2 regions of the Bifidobacterium sp. W8110 genome follow, and region 1 is predicted to be linked to the other one. Evidence: riboswitches for the same ligand, from Rfam matches in the RefSeq annotation. Region 1 holds a riboswitch; the other holds the start of a gene.
The links. A riboswitch is a leader RNA that binds a small molecule or an ion and turns the genes downstream of it on or off. The one in region 1 is predicted to bind guanidine.
Positions count from the first base shown of each region.

Region 2: it holds a riboswitch for guanidine, as region 1 does, so the genes downstream of both, H3T88_RS05130 (DMT family transporter) here and H3T88_RS02655 (hypothetical protein) in region 1, are expected to answer to the same signal.

Region 1 covers NZ_JACFQO010000001.1:627,918-636,572, forward strand. The annotation lists gene H3T88_RS02625 (NAD(P)(+) transhydrogenase (Re/Si-specific) subunit beta) at 251-1,660, opposite strand; gene H3T88_RS02630 (NAD(P) transhydrogenase subunit alpha) at 1,657-2,025, opposite strand; gene H3T88_RS02635 (NAD(P) transhydrogenase subunit alpha) at 2,022-3,212, opposite strand; gene H3T88_RS02640 (hypothetical protein) at 3,389-3,547, shown strand; gene H3T88_RS02645 (hypothetical protein) at 3,706-4,608, opposite strand; gene H3T88_RS08890 (ACT domain-containing protein) at 4,960-5,421, opposite strand; gene H3T88_RS02655 (hypothetical protein) at 5,310-5,609, opposite strand; guanidine-III (ykkC-III) riboswitch at 5,640-5,700, opposite strand; gene H3T88_RS02660 (aldo/keto reductase) at 5,847-6,233, shown strand; gene H3T88_RS02665 (NAD(P)H-dependent oxidoreductase) at 6,443-6,862, opposite strand; gene H3T88_RS02670 (carboxymuconolactone decarboxylase family protein) at 7,010-7,336, opposite strand; gene H3T88_RS02675 (VOC family protein) at 7,666-8,049, shown strand; gene H3T88_RS02680 (LysR family transcriptional regulator) at 8,165-8,655, opposite strand, start outside.
Region 2 covers NZ_JACFQO010000002.1:508,435-517,089, forward strand. The annotation lists gene H3T88_RS08835 (cell division protein FtsQ/DivIB) at 1-1,224, shown strand, start outside; gene dtd (D-aminoacyl-tRNA deacylase) at 1,217-1,717, opposite strand; gene H3T88_RS05125 (GNAT family N-acetyltransferase) at 2,112-2,630, opposite strand; gene H3T88_RS05130 (DMT family transporter) at 2,699-3,016, opposite strand; guanidine-III (ykkC-III) riboswitch at 3,025-3,088, opposite strand; gene H3T88_RS05135 (FtsX-like permease family protein) at 3,290-4,729, shown strand; gene H3T88_RS05140 (ABC transporter permease) at 4,750-7,431, opposite strand; gene H3T88_RS05145 (ABC transporter ATP-binding protein) at 7,425-8,126, opposite strand.

The sequences.
Region 1 (8,655 bases):
CAAGCTACGTATTACCTGGGATTTGTATGCGACTTGTGATTGTAGCGCTTTCGCTGAAATCAAGATTTATCCAGTTACAAGCTGAGCTGTCGTTTCAGAAATTTTATGTACTATTCTCTAATTTGGCGGCAAAGCATCTATGAGCAATTTGGAATGTAAAAATTAGCATGTAGGTCCATCTTGCTCGATGACAATAGGCTCCGGACCAGCCAAGCCGATCCGGAGCCATGGTTCTCACTACAGCATATGCTCAGGCGATGAGTTCCTTGACCGATGCAATGATCGCCTGAAGGCTGACCTTGGCATCATTGAAGAGCATCTGCGTATTTGGGTTGAAGTACAGCTCGTTTTCGATGCCTGCATAGCCCTTGCCGCGACCTCGCTTGAGGACGACAACATGCTGGGCCTTGTCAACGTCCAGGATGGGCATGCCCGAGACTGCAGTCCCTGGCCGGCGTGCAGCCGGGTTGGTCACGTCATTGGCACCGACAACCAAGGCAACATTGGCTGATGGGAACTGGGGATTGATGTCGTCTAGGTCGATCAATTCTTCATAGGGAACGTTGGCCTCGGCCAAGAGGACGTTCATGTGTCCGGGCATACGGCCGGCCACCGGATGGATGGCATAGGATACATCCACGCCACGCCCCTTGAGCAGTTCGCCCAGGTCGGCCAGTTCACGCTGGGCCTGGGCCTGAGCCAGACCAAAGCCGGGGACGAAGATGACCTTGTCGGCATAGACCAGCTGAACGGCTACATCGTCGGGTGTGGTCTCCCTCATGGTTCCTTGGGCGCTCGAATCCTGGGCGGCACTGGTCGAGGAGCTCCCGAATCCTCCTGCCAGGACGCTCAGGAGCGGCCGGTTCATGGCTTGGGCCATCAGGACGGACAGGGTGGCACCTGCTGCGCCGACCAAAGCGCCTGCCACGATCAGAGCCACATTGTCAATGGCCAGGCCGTTCATGGCTACAGCTGTGCCAGTGCAGGCGTTCAAAACAGAGATGACCACTGGCATGTCGGCACCGCCGATGGGGATGACGAAGACCAGTCCGTAGCCTAGGGCGAAGATGGCTGTGAGGATGGCCCATAGGGTCCGATTGACAGGATTCAGGCAGAGCATGACCAGGCAAAGGACCATCAATAAAGCGAAAAGCACATTCCAGACGGCCTTTGCTGGCAGCTTCAGGTTTTTGATCAGGCTGATGCCCTGGAGCTTGCCGGCAGCTATCAGGGAGCCGGTGAAGGTGATGGAACCGATGACCACGCCCAGGCCGGCGGTGATCAGCACCACCAGAGTCGGGGCGCCCTCAGAAGTCAGTATGTCGTTCAGAGCGACCAGGGCTGCAGCGCCGCCGCCGACCGTGTTGAAGACGGAAACCAGCTGAGGCATGTCCGTCATTTTCACCTTCTTGGCCGAGTAGACCCCCGCTGCGGATCCGATCAGAATGCCGAGCACGAGCAGAACGATGGCCAGGGAAGAGGTGAAACCGGTGGCGAACAGGTGGATGAAGGCCATGGCCACGGCGATGACCATGCCTGCGGCTGAAATCCGATTGCCTGTACGGGCCGTCTTGGGGGAATTCATGTAGTGCAAGCCCATGACGAACATGACCGAGGAAAGGAGGTAGACGAACCAGGTGATGATGTCGAGGGTATTCACTTGTCGGCTCCCTCGTTCTTGGCGGTCTGAGTCGTGACGGACGAAGCCTGTTCGTCCTGGCTGGCCTTATCCTTCCCCTTGTCGGGTTTTGAGGACTTGAACATTTCCAGCATCCTGTCGGTCACCACGTAGCCGCCCACCACGTTCATGGCGCCAAGGACGGCAGCCAGGAATATAAGTACGTAGGAAAGCGGAGAGTGTGCCTCCGCCGCGATGATGACCACCCCGACGATCACAATGCCATGAATGGAGTTGGCACCCGACATGAGCGGTGTGTGAAGCGTGGCCGGAACCTTGCCAATCACCTCCACGCCAATCAGCAGGGCCAGAATGAAAAGCGTAATTGCTATGACCAAAGAATTCATTGCTCTTGACCTTTCTCCCCGGTCTCTTCGGCATCTGGAACATCCGCGCTTCCATGTGTGCCGGATTCGGCTGCTCCAGTTACAATCAGTGCTTGGTCAATCTCGTCATCCGCCTTGATACTGAGCGCGCCATCGCGAAGGAAGTGCACCAGCACGTCCGCTACATTTCTGGACAGAAGGTTGGAGGCCGTCGTGGCTACGCCGCTGGCCAGGTATGGTGCCCCGATCATGATGACACCCTTGTCGGTGGTCCTGGTCCCTACCTGTGAACCCTCGACATTGCCGCCCAAGTCGCTGGCAGCGCAATCCACGACCACGGCTCCGGGATGCAGGTTGGCCACACCCTTGGCGCTCAGGAGGCGGGGAGGTTTTCCGCCTGGAACCTTGGCCGTGGTGATGACCACATCGAAGCCCGCCGCTTTGGCATCCACCGCAGCCTGCTGCTGGGCCTGCTCCTGATCGGTCAGCTGGCGCGCATAGCCGCCCTGGCCCTGTCCCTTGGAAAAGTCCAATCCCAGGTCGAGGAACTTGGCTCCCAAGGATTCCACCTCCTGCCTGGAAGCGGGTCTGACATCATAGGCGGTGACCACGGCTCCCAGACGTTTTGCGGTCCCGATGGCCTGCAGGCCTGCAATCCCCGCGCCCAGGACCAGGACCTTGGCCGGTCGGATGGTTCCCGCTGCAGTGGTCATCATGGGGAAGAAGGATCCATATGCATCGGCAGCCACCAGTGCCGCCTTGTATCCCATGACCGAGTTCTGCGAGGTCATCTCATCCATGGACTGGGCGGAGCTGAGCTGTCGGGGGAGGCGCTCCATAGCGATTCCTGTAAGCCCGGCCGCCTCCAAGGACTTGATGTAGTCGCTGTCGCTCAAAGACCCCAGCATGCCGATGATCCATGTTCCGGCTGGAATCCGCTTCAGCAAGGAGCTATCAGGTCTGTTGACAAAACCCAGGACCTGTGATTTGGATAGGACGGTGTTCCTGTCGGTGATTATGGCTCCCGTCTGCTGGTAGTCCTCATCCCGGAAGCCGGCTTGGGCCCCGGCCCCGGACTCCAGTAGGCAGGTAATATCTTGCCTGGTCAGCCGGGTCACGATGTCAGGCGTCAGAGCCACGCGCGACTCCTCCTTGTCTGTCTCCTTGAGGACCCCGAAGGTTACGTGAGGTTGTTCTGGTCCACTCATGTCTTTCCTTTTCCAAGCACAACTGTGTGTGAGTAATTTCATCAATGATTCTAGTGGCTGATTGTTGCCACTGGGAGGTCAACATAACTGTTATGCAAATGTGTTTTATAGGTATCAGCCGGGGAGAAACCAAGTTCAAGGCACCTTGCAAGGTACCTGGCTAAAGAGGATGAAAAGTGGAAAAAGTAAAAAGCCATACTCGCCTAGTTGTGACCATGCAGCTCACGGATTGTCTGAAGAGTGGTTTTGCGGTTTTCATGCCGGATTTTTATGAGCCGGTTGGCATGGTTCATGGCATTGCGGTCCGTGTCAATCTGCAGCAGGAGGGGACATGATCATGCAAAGGGTGCCACGCATCTTCAAGAAGGACGAGCGGCACCCTGAGGCTGAAGACCATGTCGAACAGAACGTCGTGGCAATTTCACATCCACGGCCGGCCATTTGGCCTTTCTGGCCTTCCGTGCCATTTCAGATCCATGCTCGCCGCAGTGCCTTATTCCTTTCCTTCGTGTTGATCGTTCGCCGCAGGGTCCTTTGGCTTGGACTGCAGTGGATTGTGATGGTAGATAAGGGCGAAGGCTGCTAGGGTCTCGATCATGCTGGCGATGATCCAGGCTATGACGATGGCGTTCTGATGTTTGCCGACTGTTCCCATGCGGGTGAAGATAAAGACATCCATGATGAAGGTCTGCAGAACCAGAAGGACCGTCGCCACAACTACCGTCCTGGTGTGCCTGTCCGCCTTCGTTCCTTCTTCCTCTGGTTTGCCGGGAGACTTGAAGCTGGCGTAGGAGAGGAGCCAGATGCCGATTCCGAAGAGGACAGCGGCAAGAGGCAGGGAGAAGAAGATCGGCATGGTGCTTAGGCTGAGGCCCAGAGCCGCGACCAGGACTGCCGAGGCCAGGCCAAGATAGAAGGAATCATGGTTCTTCGCCTTGTGCGGTTTAGGTAAGCTGGCAACGCTCGTCGGCTGAGATGGCTTGTCGACAGGCTTACTGGGTTGATTCGGCTTGTCGTCAGGGGAGGGGCTATGCCCTTTGTCTGGATGGCCGGCTTGCACATGGCTGGCGGTTAGAGCCTGTTCCTGCTTATTTTCCGTTTCAGGTTTGCCATGTTCGGCGTTCTTGCTGGATGAATCCCTGCCTTCCTTCTCGCCTGTTTGTCCTGATGCAGGCTTGGGGGCATTTTCTGTCGGGCTTTCCTTTCTGACGTTCGTATTCTCCACTGGTTTTGGCATGCGGTTCTTGTCATTCATTGTTGATTGTTGGGAACTTTCCCGGGTGCCGTTGCTCCGCGAGGAGTTGCCCTCGTACCTCTTTTGCTGGTTATCGGGCATCCGCGATTCCTCATGCCTGCCTTGGTTCTTATTCGCATGCTCGTTTCGATTGTTGCTCATCTGACCCTCCAGGCTTGTTCTTCCCCTTTACTTGTGGCAGGTCATCTGGCGGCCTGCCCATTTTCAGGAAGCAACCTCCGTTGAGGCCAGTGTATGTGTCCTTTTCTCGTAAAAGTGGCATTGACCAGCACTAAGTCAGCATCATTTTGATATCGACTTTTGCGGGTGAAGTGCTGGATTCGTTGCAGTGTATTCAAAGACGAAAGACGTTTGTTTATGGACGTGCAGTATCAGCGGTCATATTCTAAACTTCGACTCTTGGCTATGCTGCTTTTTCACTCTCACGTCTTTTTATTCCTCAGCACGTTCTTTCTGCAGAAGGAGTATTTTGTGCCGCTATGCTGCTGTGTGTCAATCAGAAGATTGTATATCCTGACTTGTCGAGGGCACCCAGGGCGGCAGGGAAGTCATCGGTCTTGGTAAGGACATAGTCTGTGTTGCAGTGGAGACGGCGAAAATACCTATGCCCTTGTCTGCCAGAATTGTTGCAATCGGCGCCATGATGCCAATGAGCGAAAAATCGAGAATACCTTGGATGCGGAAGGCCCGCCAGCCGTCGCTGCGTTCCAGGGTCTGGCTGGGAACAATGTCGGCTGGGCAGACCAATGAAGTCTCTTGGTCGGTTCGCCCCGTAAAAACATAAGGTGAGTTCAGATCAATCTCTGTGTACTTAGCAACTTTGCAGACAGTCAGCTTCGCTTCTATAAGCTGGATGCAGATGCCTTGCCCTTGCCTTGTCGCTGAGCTGCAATTCTTGGTCGTAAGTAACTTGCTTTTTGAGTAGGAACGGGTGAAGGCGTATAGCGCAACCAAAGCCCATCCGCATTCGAGGGCAGAAAGGTCCGCTGCCGGTTAGACAGGGCATCGACTGCCAGCAAGCTTGCGCCGGCAAGGTTCAAAACAAGGTTGACTTTACTGCTGCCGGGCAGACCTAGCAGTTGCCGCGAAGCAAAGGCCATGAGCAGCAGTAAAAATCCAATAAGTTGAATCGGCATGAACAAACCAACCACATCCTTCCACGAGTTACCCAATGAGCGTCGTCGTCAATCCGGGTACGGCGCCTCTCGTTCGGGGAAGGGATGCTTCCGGAAGACACCGGAGCACCACTGTCAGGGGGCCGAAGGTCTGATGCGCCGCATATGCAGAAGATGAATGGGCAGCCATATACTGCAGGTATTGTACTGTTTTCCCACACTTTGTTAGATTGCAGGAGGGCATCACCAAGGAGACGACAGCGCATGGAAGATCTGTACGAGCAAGGCCGAGTTCGTGGCATTGGAGTCTGCAATTTCCTGCCTGACCGGCTGATCGATTTGATTCTTTCCAGCAGAATCGCTCCCATAGTCCATCAGATAGAGCTGCATCCTTTCACCCAGCAGATCCCACTTCGAAAGGTCATGGCCGAGCAGGGGGGGGGCGTACCCACGGCCTGGGCACTTCTGACTGATGGTCGTCGGGGTATTTTCGATAATCCTGTCCTTAGACGTATTGGTCAGCCCCATAGCAAGACCCCGGCCCAGATGGTATTGCGTTGGCTGACCCGGCAGAGGATATGCGCCATCCCGAAATCCGTGCATGAGGAACGGATTCACGAGAACCACAATATTGTAGATTTTCAGTCTTGATGATGACGATATGCATGACATCAGGGCTATGGATACGGGAGGGCCGCTCATTCTTGTTGATGTGGATACGCCTGAGGAGGCTACACGTCTGCACGTGATATATTATACACAGTGACTGAGGTCCGCTGAGCCGATAAGAAAAGGGCACCCGCACCTGAAGATTCCAGTGTGGGCGCCCTCGTCTTGACGTCAGAGATTGTCGCTGAGGCCTATTGTGCTGGCCAGTCGTCTTGCAGACAGCTCAAATAATTCTTGGCTGCCTTTTCCAGGCTCTGATCGCTCATGCCGGAGCTAACGCCGGTCAGAATGAAAGGCTTCCGATAGACAGTTCCGATGAGATTGCTGGTAGCTTTGAACGGAGCCAGGAGCTCGTCGACTGTATAGCCGAATTCACCCTCATGGTCATAGTTCTCTCCAGCAGAGCCGACCGAGACGGCAAGCATGAGTTCCTTGCCTTTCATGGCGTCGCCATGGGTACCATAGGCCCATCCGTAGGTGAGCACCAGGTCTTCCCACTCCTTGAGCAGCGGAGGGCAGCTGTACCAATAGATGGGAAACTGCCATACCAGACGGTCACAGCCTTTGACGAATGCTTGCTCGCCAGGAATGTCGATTTGGCCTGAGCGCAAGGCAGCATATTCGTCCCGGACCAGGATACCCTCATCATCATGCCCTTGGCTTCCCGCATCAGGCGGGCGTTGATCCGTGAGGCTTCCATATGGGGGTGGAAGACGAGGACTGCCGTCTTGGCGTTTTGCTTCGTGCCTTAATCACCTTCAGCCGTCATTTTGCCAGATTTGCTTGGCGCGGTTGAAAGCCGACCAGGCCTTCGGCCAGCCTGCGTAGAAGGCCAGATGGGTGATTTCCGCTGCTATCTCGTCCTTGGTGATGCCGTTCTTTTTCCCGATGTTCAGGTGAGCGTCGAGCTGTTCTGCGCTACCCATGGCAATCAATGCGGCTATGGTGATCATGCTTCTGTCATGCGCGGACAGTGCTTGTTCATCATCCCAGACTTCGCCGAATAGAACATCGTCATTCAGAACTGCGAACTGAGGAGCGAATTCGCCCAACTGCTCTCTTCCTGCTGTTTGCTTTGTGGCCATGCTGTTGCCTTCCTTGCTGACTGTATGATCGCCCAAGACCCCCTGGCGTCAGCCGGCATGCGCAGATTCACTTCCATCTTGGATGTGAACGGCAACAGTCTTAGGCTCTTGAAGTGATATGTATAATACCGATTGCTTATATGTTGGTATTCGTTTTTTGCATGGGTCTATCGTGGAGCTTTCACCCGATTGGTTTCTTCTTGGCTCTGGTATGGGTCTTATCTGTTGTGACAACGGATCGTTTTTTTTTTGCTGACCCTCAATGCCATTTTTTCGCATGTGTGCGCCTAGGCTGCCTTTTGGGTTATTCAGCGATGGGAGTTGAGGGAATGAGAGTCACTGCTTTGGATCATCTGGTCATCACAGTACGGGATGTCGACGCGACCTGCGCGTTTTACCGTGATGTGCTGGGCATGCAGGTGCAGGCGTTCGGCGATGGGCGGTTAGCACTGAAATTCGGCCAGCAGAAGATCAACATTCACGAGGCCGGCCATGAGATTGACCCCAAGGCGGATAGGCCTACGCCTGGCTCGGCTGATTTGTGTCTGCTCGTGGAGGATTCGCTGGATGATGTGGTTACCGCGCTTCATGAGCATCATGTTGACTATCTGGGTCCGGTCAACCGGACTGGCGCCCATGGGGCCATCACCTCGGTGTATGTCAGGGACCCGGATAGGAACCTGATCGAGCTTTCCAGATACGACCAGGACTGATACTAGGCAGGAGCCGGATACGTCAGCACGTGCATCCTTGCGGCTAGATTCTCTGAGCCGGTGGTTCGATAAGTGCAGGCTGGGTTTCGTGTTTCTGTTTATATTTCGAGTCGCATCATAGCGTTTTCCCGGCTTCTGCCGATTTGCAGGTGTTTTCTGTTCCAATCTGCCTTCGTAGTATTCCCAGGTAACGACTCGCCGCCGATGAAAAATGTCTATTGCTCTTCCAAACCAGGTTCACTCTTGTTCTAAGTTCAGGCACCAGAGGTTTGAAGACCAGATTCGAGTCTTCGGTCAGATTGATGATCCGGTCCAGGCAGAGCGCGTAACCGCATCCTTCACTGACGAATAGTGACGCGTTGAAGAGCATGTTGTAGGTTCCTACAACATGCAGTTCGTGCTCCGAGAAGGAACTCCACCCGTTGAATTCTCTGTCGAACCTGACTTGCCGCGAGAGCAGGAGGGGTATCTGCTCAAGATCTTCCTGGCGGATGCCATCATGGTTGGCCAACGTGGAGTCCTTGCGCATGAGCAACCCCCATCTGTCGGCTGTAGGCAAGCTGATATAGGAGTATTTGGTGTTGTCCGAGGGCTCAAATAGCAGGC
Region 2 (8,655 bases), on a different contig from region 1:
GCCGTCCGGGCAGCCAAAGCTGCTCGGACAGCCCGGTCTGGGCGTACCAAGTCTTCAGGAGAGGAACCGCGGACTGGCAGGACCGCCAGATCAGCCAGGTCGACCGCCTCCGATGTTTCAGCGCAGGCCAACCGGTCCAAGATCGACAAAACAGGCGGCGAGGGTAGGCGTCTCAAGCGCTCCAAGCGTCTCAAAGGTTCAAAGCGTTTCAATGGTCGCCCGAATCGTTCCAGGAATGCGGGCGGATCGAGGACACGTAGCGTCAGATCCGCCTATTCATCCTCCCGCTCTCTGGTACAAGGCAGTAGCGCCTCGGCCTCCAAGTCTGCGGTGCGCAAATCCGCGACCACACGTTCGGCGAGTTCGGGTGAAGGATTCGTCGATGCCCGGACCATACCGCCGGACCGGCCCGTCTCTGGCAGGATAGGCACCGACCAGGAGGATCAGGGGCTGGGGATCTTCGTCCGGCCCAAGGTTCTGGACTTTCAGGCCCGGGTGCGCGAGAAGAAGAAGGTCAGCCGCAGACTGGTCCTGATCCGGACAGGTGTCGTCCTCCTGGTCATGGCTCTGATAGCAGGACTGGCATGGTTGCTCTTTCTCTCGCCGGTCTTCCGCCTGCAGGCCGACAAGGTCAGTGTCAGCGGCGGCAATGCCTGGGTGTCCAACGATCGGGTGGCCTCAATCGTGGCCCATCAGGGAGATCGCTCGCTGCTGCTGATTTCCACCAATGGCGTCGAGGAGGAGATCAGCGGCATGGCCGGGGTGACCGATGCCGAGGTCCGCAAGAGTTTTCCGCACGGTCTGGAGGTGACCTTCGATGCCCAGGAGCCCACTGCGGTCTTCAAGGATGCGCAGGACAAACTGACGGCCGTCGACAGACAGGGGAGGGTGCTCAACACCGTGTCCAAACCGGTGCACGGGGTGCCGGTCATCCAGGTGGCCACCGTGAAGCGTGCCCAGCAGGATCAGGCGGTCAGACAGACTCTGCGGATTCTGTCGACCATGCCTGAGACCATGCGTCATTCGGTGACCAAGGTGACCGCGGAAACCCAGGACTCCATCACCACCGAGCTGGACCAGGGCAAACATGTCATCATCTGGGGCGACGGCTCCGACCTGAAGCTCAAGCAGGCCGTGGTCGACAAGATCATCAACGATCCATCCAAGATCGGCGACAAGCATCAGCTGGATGTGTCGGCGCCCCTGCGGCCAATCGTCAAATAGTCGCTGCAGGAGCTGCCGTCTTCATCAACCTGTCAGTGTCCAGCAGGATGGTCACCGGGCCGTCGTTGACCATATCCACCCGCATGTGGGCGCCGAATTGTCCGACGGCAACTGGCACACCGGTCGCGGCCAGTGCCTGGTTCAGATTTTGCCAGACGCTTTGAGCGTGTTGGGGTTCGCCCGCAGCCATGAAACTGGGTCGATTGCCGCGCCGCAGATCCGCGTAAAGAGTGAACTGGGAGATGGAGAGGATGGATCCGCCGCAGTCCAGGACCGACCGGTTCATCCGGCCTTCCTCGTCGGGGAAGATGCGCATCCGGGTCAGCTTGCGGACGGCATAGTTGACCTGGTCAGCTCCGTCGCCATCCTGGACGGCCACCAGCAGCAAGAGTCCCTTGCCAATGCTTTGGGGTTTAAAATCAGGATCTGGCTGCCCTTGCTCGTCGACCACATCGACCCGGGCATGGCTGACCCGCTGTATGACGATTCTCATGCTTTCAGTCTAAATACTTCAGACGTTGTTGTAGTATCGCAGGGAAAAGCTGGACCGGTACCTGGTTGGTGTCAGGTCGGAGAACCGTTTGAAGACTGGCATGAAAGACGCCCACTTCAATGTAGTCGTAGCAGGGCTGGTTCCTGTCAAGGGTCCAGTCGATGGCTGTCCCGTGAACTCTTTCGATGCCTAGCTTCAGGTCGAAGCCGAATATGCCTGTGTCATCAAGGTAATACGACGGGCTTGGTCGTCGACACGGTCCTGATCAGCGTGCATGGATGATGTCATGATGAGTTACCTGCTTTTTCCGCTGATAGGAGGATTCTGGTCAGTCATGGTTTTCCTTGGATCGTCCCGGATTTGTCGGCGTCGCTTGGATGTACAGACGTATCCTTCAACTGACTGCTGCGGTCATGATCCAGTCGGTCTGTAGTTCCTCGCCCAAGGTGAAGGTGTGTTCCCCGGTCCGTTTGAAGCCCATGGCTTGGTAGAAACGTTGGGCGGGCTCATTGTGTTCCCATACGACCAGCCAGATTTTGTTCAAATTCTGAGTCCTGGCACGTTTGAAGGCTTGATTGACCAGCAGGGTGCCCAACCCGCGGTGCTTGAAGTCAGATAGAACATATAGCCGCTCGATCTCCATGGATGTGTCGCCGAACTGCTCTGTTTGGGCCTTCCAGGTGTTGAGCTGCATGTAGGCTGCGGGCGTGCCGTCCACGCTGGCGAGCAGAAAAACGGATTCAGGTTCGGACAGTTTCGACTTGACCAATTCGGGGGAGAAGTAGTGCCGGAGGTAGTCTTCCATGTTCTCTTGGCTGTTGTCGGCGGCGAAGGTGTCGCGGAAGGTGGTCATGCCCAAGGAACGTATCAGCCTGGCATCATCTGATGTGCATTGCCGTATTGTTGTGGTCATGATGGCGATTCCTGTACTCTTGATTTTATTTGTTGCTGAGGTGTATCTGCTTTGTTGTGCGTCAATTCTTAATTGACGATCTTGAGCCCGACCACGCAGGCGACCAAGCTAATGATGAGCAGAATGCGAGCCAGCGAAACAGGCTCCGAGCCCGTAGCCATGGCGTATAGGACAGTCAAGGCAGCTCCGATGCCTACCCAGACCGCGTAGGCCGTGCTGGTAGGGATGCTGCGCATGGCAAAGGCCAGACCCATCATGCTGAGAATCAGTCCCACAATAAAAACGATGTCAGGGACAATTTTGGTAAAACCCTGAGACTTGCCCAGGGCGGTGGCCCAGACCGATTCACAGATGCCCGCGAGTATGAGTACGATCCACGAGGACATGGTTCCCTTTCGGCAAGTCTTGTCGCTGTCCGGGTACTTGACCATCGTCCGGGAACCTGCATTGGATTCTGGGTATCAGAGTAGCACGGGAGGCGACTCTGAAGGCGGACTAAGCAGGGGAGTGGTCGACGGTCCATTGCGAGAAGGAATCGGGGTTGATTCAGGGGCAAATCAGGGGTTTGCCGGATGTTATCTTCCGCGCAGATCGGCTATTCATATACATAGAGGTGGATAGCAGAATGTACGCACGAGGATGTGGCAGGTGAATGAAACATGACTTGGGCCTTGCGTGACCTGAAAGCCAATAGTGGCATCTGGGCTGGCGTCTTTATCGTTCTTGTGGTTACCCAAACCCTGCTCTGCGCCATGAGTGTGAGTATGGGAGTCAACAGCTATTACCAGGGTCTGTCGGTCAAGACCAGGGATCCTGCCAAGAGTCTGGCTTCGGCCCTGAGTCTGGTCTTCCTCACGGTCATTGTGCTCGGCTGCTTGGTGATCAAGCAGACACTGCAAGCATCAATTCGCCAACGTCGGCGAGGCCTGGCCCTTCTCTCGCTGTTGGGAGCCACGCCTAAGCAGATCCTGCTACTTACACTTTTGCAGGTGATCATTCTGGTTCTGCCGGCCTCCCTTGTTGCCGTGGCTCTTTCACCTGCGCTGGCTGGAAGGATCCTCGATTGGTATTCCACCGGGATGCGAATGCCGGTACATTTTGCTTTTACCTGGCGCAGTTTTCCGGGGTCTGCCCTGACCGGTCTTACAGTGGGATTGGCCACGGCCGTCTTGGCGACCAGCCGGACATTGCGGGATTTGGGAAAGACGACACCTGTCCGGGTGGTGCGCCGTGCTGAGGAGAGCGAATCGATTGACCGCCCCCGACATGGTCGTGGTCTTGTATCCCTTTTTCTTGGGCTGGCCTTGCTGCTGTTGCCGTTGCCTGTCTTTGCCTATCTTTCGCACAGCGGCTCTGGGCCCTTGGATCCTAAGCAAGTCCAGGCGGTCATAAGTGCCGTTGGAAGTGGACCGCTTTTCGCCATTCTCTTGCTTCTGATAGCCTTGGCTCGCGCTGGTGGGCCGGTTATAGGCAGGGCCACTCAACTCTGGACTGCTCTGGTGCCGTCATCGTCTGCTGTCTGGCGGATAGCGCGTTCACAGGCTGTGGTCAGGAGTCGAGACACTACATTCGGCTCAACAGTTATAGCTCTGACTGCATGTATGTTTCTGGTCGGCGGTCTGTTGGCTGCCGGAGGCACCAGTACCGTCGCCATGAACAAGGTACCGGGAATAGAGAATGTCACATCGGGAGGAACCCTGGAGTTGCTCTATGGTTTCTGGGCAGCGCTGCTGGTCGCCCTGGTCGGCGTGATCGCGGGGTTCGCTATCGCCGCTCGGGATCGTGACCTCGATCTGGCGCTCCTGTCAATCGCTGGGGCAAAACCGCAGCAGCTTACTGCTATATCCACATTGGACGGCACCATCGTGATGACTACAGGCATTATCATCGCAGCAGGCGGCACCGGACTGGTCGGACTGAGCACAGCTATGGTCTACTGGCCCCTTATACACAGTCTGTCCGTAGTTTTTCCTTGGCAGTTTTTCCTTATCTGCGGGTTGCCGATCATCGTCGTCGGGTCGCTGGCGACCATGCTGACGGCGCGGCCTGCATTGAGACGCTCGCCCATAGCTATTCTGCAAGGCGCCATAGGCGAATAAGGCTTATGCATAGCGCAGGCTCATTCCACGCTTTTCAGCGCTGAGACAGGGTCGATACGGTCCAAGGTAGGGTTGGTAAAGAACTGAACCACAAGGGCGAATACCATTGTGGCTGCAGCTGCAATCAGGCAGGAAACCGGCTTGATCTGAACATCGAAATAGAGGGATGGCATATTCAGGGCGGAAGTCAGCAGTCCGGCGACATACCGGCCCAGCGGCAGGCCTAGAAGAATGCCTATCAGTGTCAGAATCAGCATCTCCTTGTTGATATAGGTGTGAACCTCTCGGTCATGGAACCCCAGGACTTTGAGAGTGGCTATCTCCCTGGTGCGTTCGGATACGTTGGTCGAGGACAGGGTGAATAGGACAGCCAGAGCCAGACCGCCAGCCAGCGCCACGATCAGCATGACCACCGCGTACATCAGATCAAAGTTCATGGATCGCTCCATGTCGACGGTGCTGACGGCCGAGGCTACCTCCTGGTTTCGGCTAAGACGGTTGACGTAAGAGACCTGCTGGTCGCGAGAGCCGGTCAATAGGGCATAGACTGCATTCATGGCTGTGCTACCGCCCTGGCTGGTTTTATCAAACAGACGCTGATAACAGTCCGCTGTCAGATAGACGTCAGAACCGATTAGACTGCGGGAGACAGCAGCGACCCGCGTTTGCACCGCGTTCATATCCTTGTCGAGTAAGCGGATGGCCGATCCGGCGGACAGGCCTAGGGAATGAGCAGCCGATTGGGACACAATCGGACCCGCATTGCTCAGATGGAGGGTTTGAGCCCTTCGATCTGTTGAACGTAAATTGACCATTTTGGAAAAAGATGGCTCCTGGTCTTTCGGAACCACTACCAGTTGAATCGCCTCGGACTTCTGCCGATGCGAATGAGGCAATTCAGCAGTCATTCGACTCGACTCCACACGAATCGGCATTATCGAGCGTGTGCGGCCGTCCTTCTGCAGCAGCTGACGCAGCGGGGTCAGATTGTTCTGCGAGCTGACGGCCAGCAGATTATAACGGTAAACGTTATGGAACTGTCTGGGCCCCAGGGAATCAACCGTGTCACTGATGGCCAAGCCGCACAAAATCAGGGCCGTGCAGCCGGCCACCCCGCCAACGGTCATGATCATCCGCCCCTTGAATCTGAACAGATTGCGGGCCGTGACCTTGTTGAGGAAGGACATGCGCCTCCAGAGGGGCCCAATCTTCTCCAGGAAGATGCGTGCGCCAGCTTTGGGGGCCTTGGGCAGCATCAGTTGCGCCGGCGTCTGTCTCATTTCGTTGGCGCAAGCCACTGCAGTTGCCAGAAGCACACCCACAGCGAACAGGGCCACTCCAAACGAACTATAAGCCCAGTCGTAAGCCAAACGAGTGCCGGGCACGACATACAGATCGCGCAGAATCGTCAGCAGGAAGGCCGGGATGCCGATGAAACCTGCCAAATTCCCCAAACCGCCGCCAATCAGACAGGCCAGAAGGGCGAACAAGATGTACCGCAGGGCAACGGGTATGCGTCCGTAGCCCAAGGCCAGGTAGGTACCAATCAGTCCACGCTCCTCTTCGACCATGCGAGTCATGGCAGTCAGGCTCATGAGCACGGCAACCGTTAAAAAGATTACAGGGAAAGCTCGGCCCAGAGATTGGATGGAATCGATGTCGGACTTGAAATCAGAATATGATCCGCTGGTTGCGCGACTGTTGAGATACCAGCGCACAGGTGGCACCAAGGTGGCAGGATCCGTTGTCGCTCCACCTGCTGTCTTTGGCATGGTCTGGTCGCCTGAAACAGCTTCAGCCGCCTGCGGGAATTGCCCCGTTCGCCTTGCTTGTTCGAGTTGCAGTTTGACATTGTCGACCAGCTCTTGATGACGGGCCTCTTGCCTGTCGGGCTGGACCTTACGCGCTATCCGGTCGGTCATACGATTGACCGCGTCTTCGTAGTCGTCCCTGAAGGTGTCCATCTGCTCGCTGCCCTGCATGCGCAGTGAAATGGCCGCATAGACTGGCTTCTGCTGTTGGCTCCCTGAGTCGGCAGGTGCTTTGTTGGGCAGGAAGAGGCGGTAATCGGAGGTTGTGGTTCTGCGGAACCCTCCTGCCCGCCGACCTCGGGGATTGACCAGATCCTGTGGATCAAGAACGGTGCCGATGATTGTTAGTTCAGAGGTGTTATCAGCAGTCTGACTGGCATCGTGATCGTCCTCCAGTTGGATGTGACCACCCAGCCGCAGATGACTGTCAGTCAGGAATTTTTGCGTGACCGCCACCTCATTCTTGGACTGAGGCAACCGTCCGGCCTGAAGATAGGGTTGGTTCAGACCGTGGGAGTGCAAACGGACCAGAGTCAACTCTTTCTTGCTGCCGTTTACCGTTGTTTGAGCTTTCTGGAATTCTTCCGCCTGGGCCTTGCTGACATCGGACAGCCGCCTGAGAGCCTGCAAGTCGTCGTCAGTGAGGCCGGAGGAGGAGACCACCTGCACGTCGTAGAGCCCCTGGGCCTTATACAAGCGGTCGGCTGCCTGATACATGTCCTGGCAACCTGCCCAAATGCCCGTCAGGACGGCCACGCCCAGAGCAGAGATCAGACCGATGGCCAGGAAGCGCTTCCAGCTGTGGAGCCAAGAGCGCAGCATATCTTTGACAAAAGCGACGGGAAAGCGAGCATGGCTGTCTTGCCCAGGAGCTGTCTTGACCCTTACCATTCGATCTCCTCGACCGGAGTGGGGTGGTCGTTGACTTCCTGGCTGATGACCTTTCCCGAATGGAAACGGATTAAATTATCAGCCATTGGTGCCAGAGCCGAGTTGTGAGTGATGATCAATACCGTCATTGACTGTTGGCGGCATATGGTTTGCAGAAGATTCAAGACTTCACGCCCGGTTGTAAAGTCGAGGGCGCCTGTAGGTTCGTCGCACAAGAGGATTTTCGGTCTTTTGGCGATCGCTCGTGCAATGGCCACCCTCTGCTGCTCACCGCCTGACAGCTGTGATGGAAAGTTGTCCATACGGTCTTTCAAGCCAACGTCTTCCAAGGTTTGAACCGGATCAAAGTGGTCAGTGCAGATCTGTGATGCCAGTTCAACATTTTCAAGAGCTGTCAAGCTGGGAACCAAGTTATAGAACTGGAAAACGAAGCCGATGTCGTTGCGTCTGTAGTCGATCAGTTCATGATGGCCCAGGTTGGTTATCTGCCGGTCGCCCACAGATACCTGACCAGAGGTGGCGGTATCCATACCCCCTAGAATATTGAGCGCGGTCGTTTTTCCCGCCCCGGATGCGCCCAAAATAATCGTCAACTTCCCCTGATCGGCTGTGAATGAGGCCTGATCCAAAGCTTTGATGATTGAGCGACCAGAGGGATAGGATTTGACGACCGAGTTGAACTCGATAAAAGCCATACTCCTCCTCGCAATACTGCTTTATCAAGGCTATCGTGAAAAAATGATTTTCATAGAGAGCTCAAAAGAGGCGCGTATCAAGGCTTTTAAGCATGTCATTCATCTCTCGGATGAATCCGGATTGCGTTAGAGTGGTTCCAGTTTTTGAAAACTGGTCGGCAATCAACTCCATCATTGCCATACGGGTCGTCGAGCGCCGAAAACGATTGAGACGGCTGCTATATGGATGTGACTTGCCGATTGAATCACCGTACACTTTTGGTATGGCATGTCATTCTCATGTCGATACATATGTTAGTGGCGGTGTGTATAGATTTTTGCTGTAACGGATTGTCGACATGCCGACCCCAGGAAGCCGATCATCCGCAATCAACGGCATGAGCACCTGTCTGTGCTTAAGTTTGCGTTTTCATAGGTCATTGGATGTTTGGAAGGATTCTTGGCTTAGTGATTATGCGCTTACCCCCCCCCCCCCCCACGTTTGGGTGATATCTGTTAGCGAATTCAGGCTTTTAATAGTGGGGTCCAG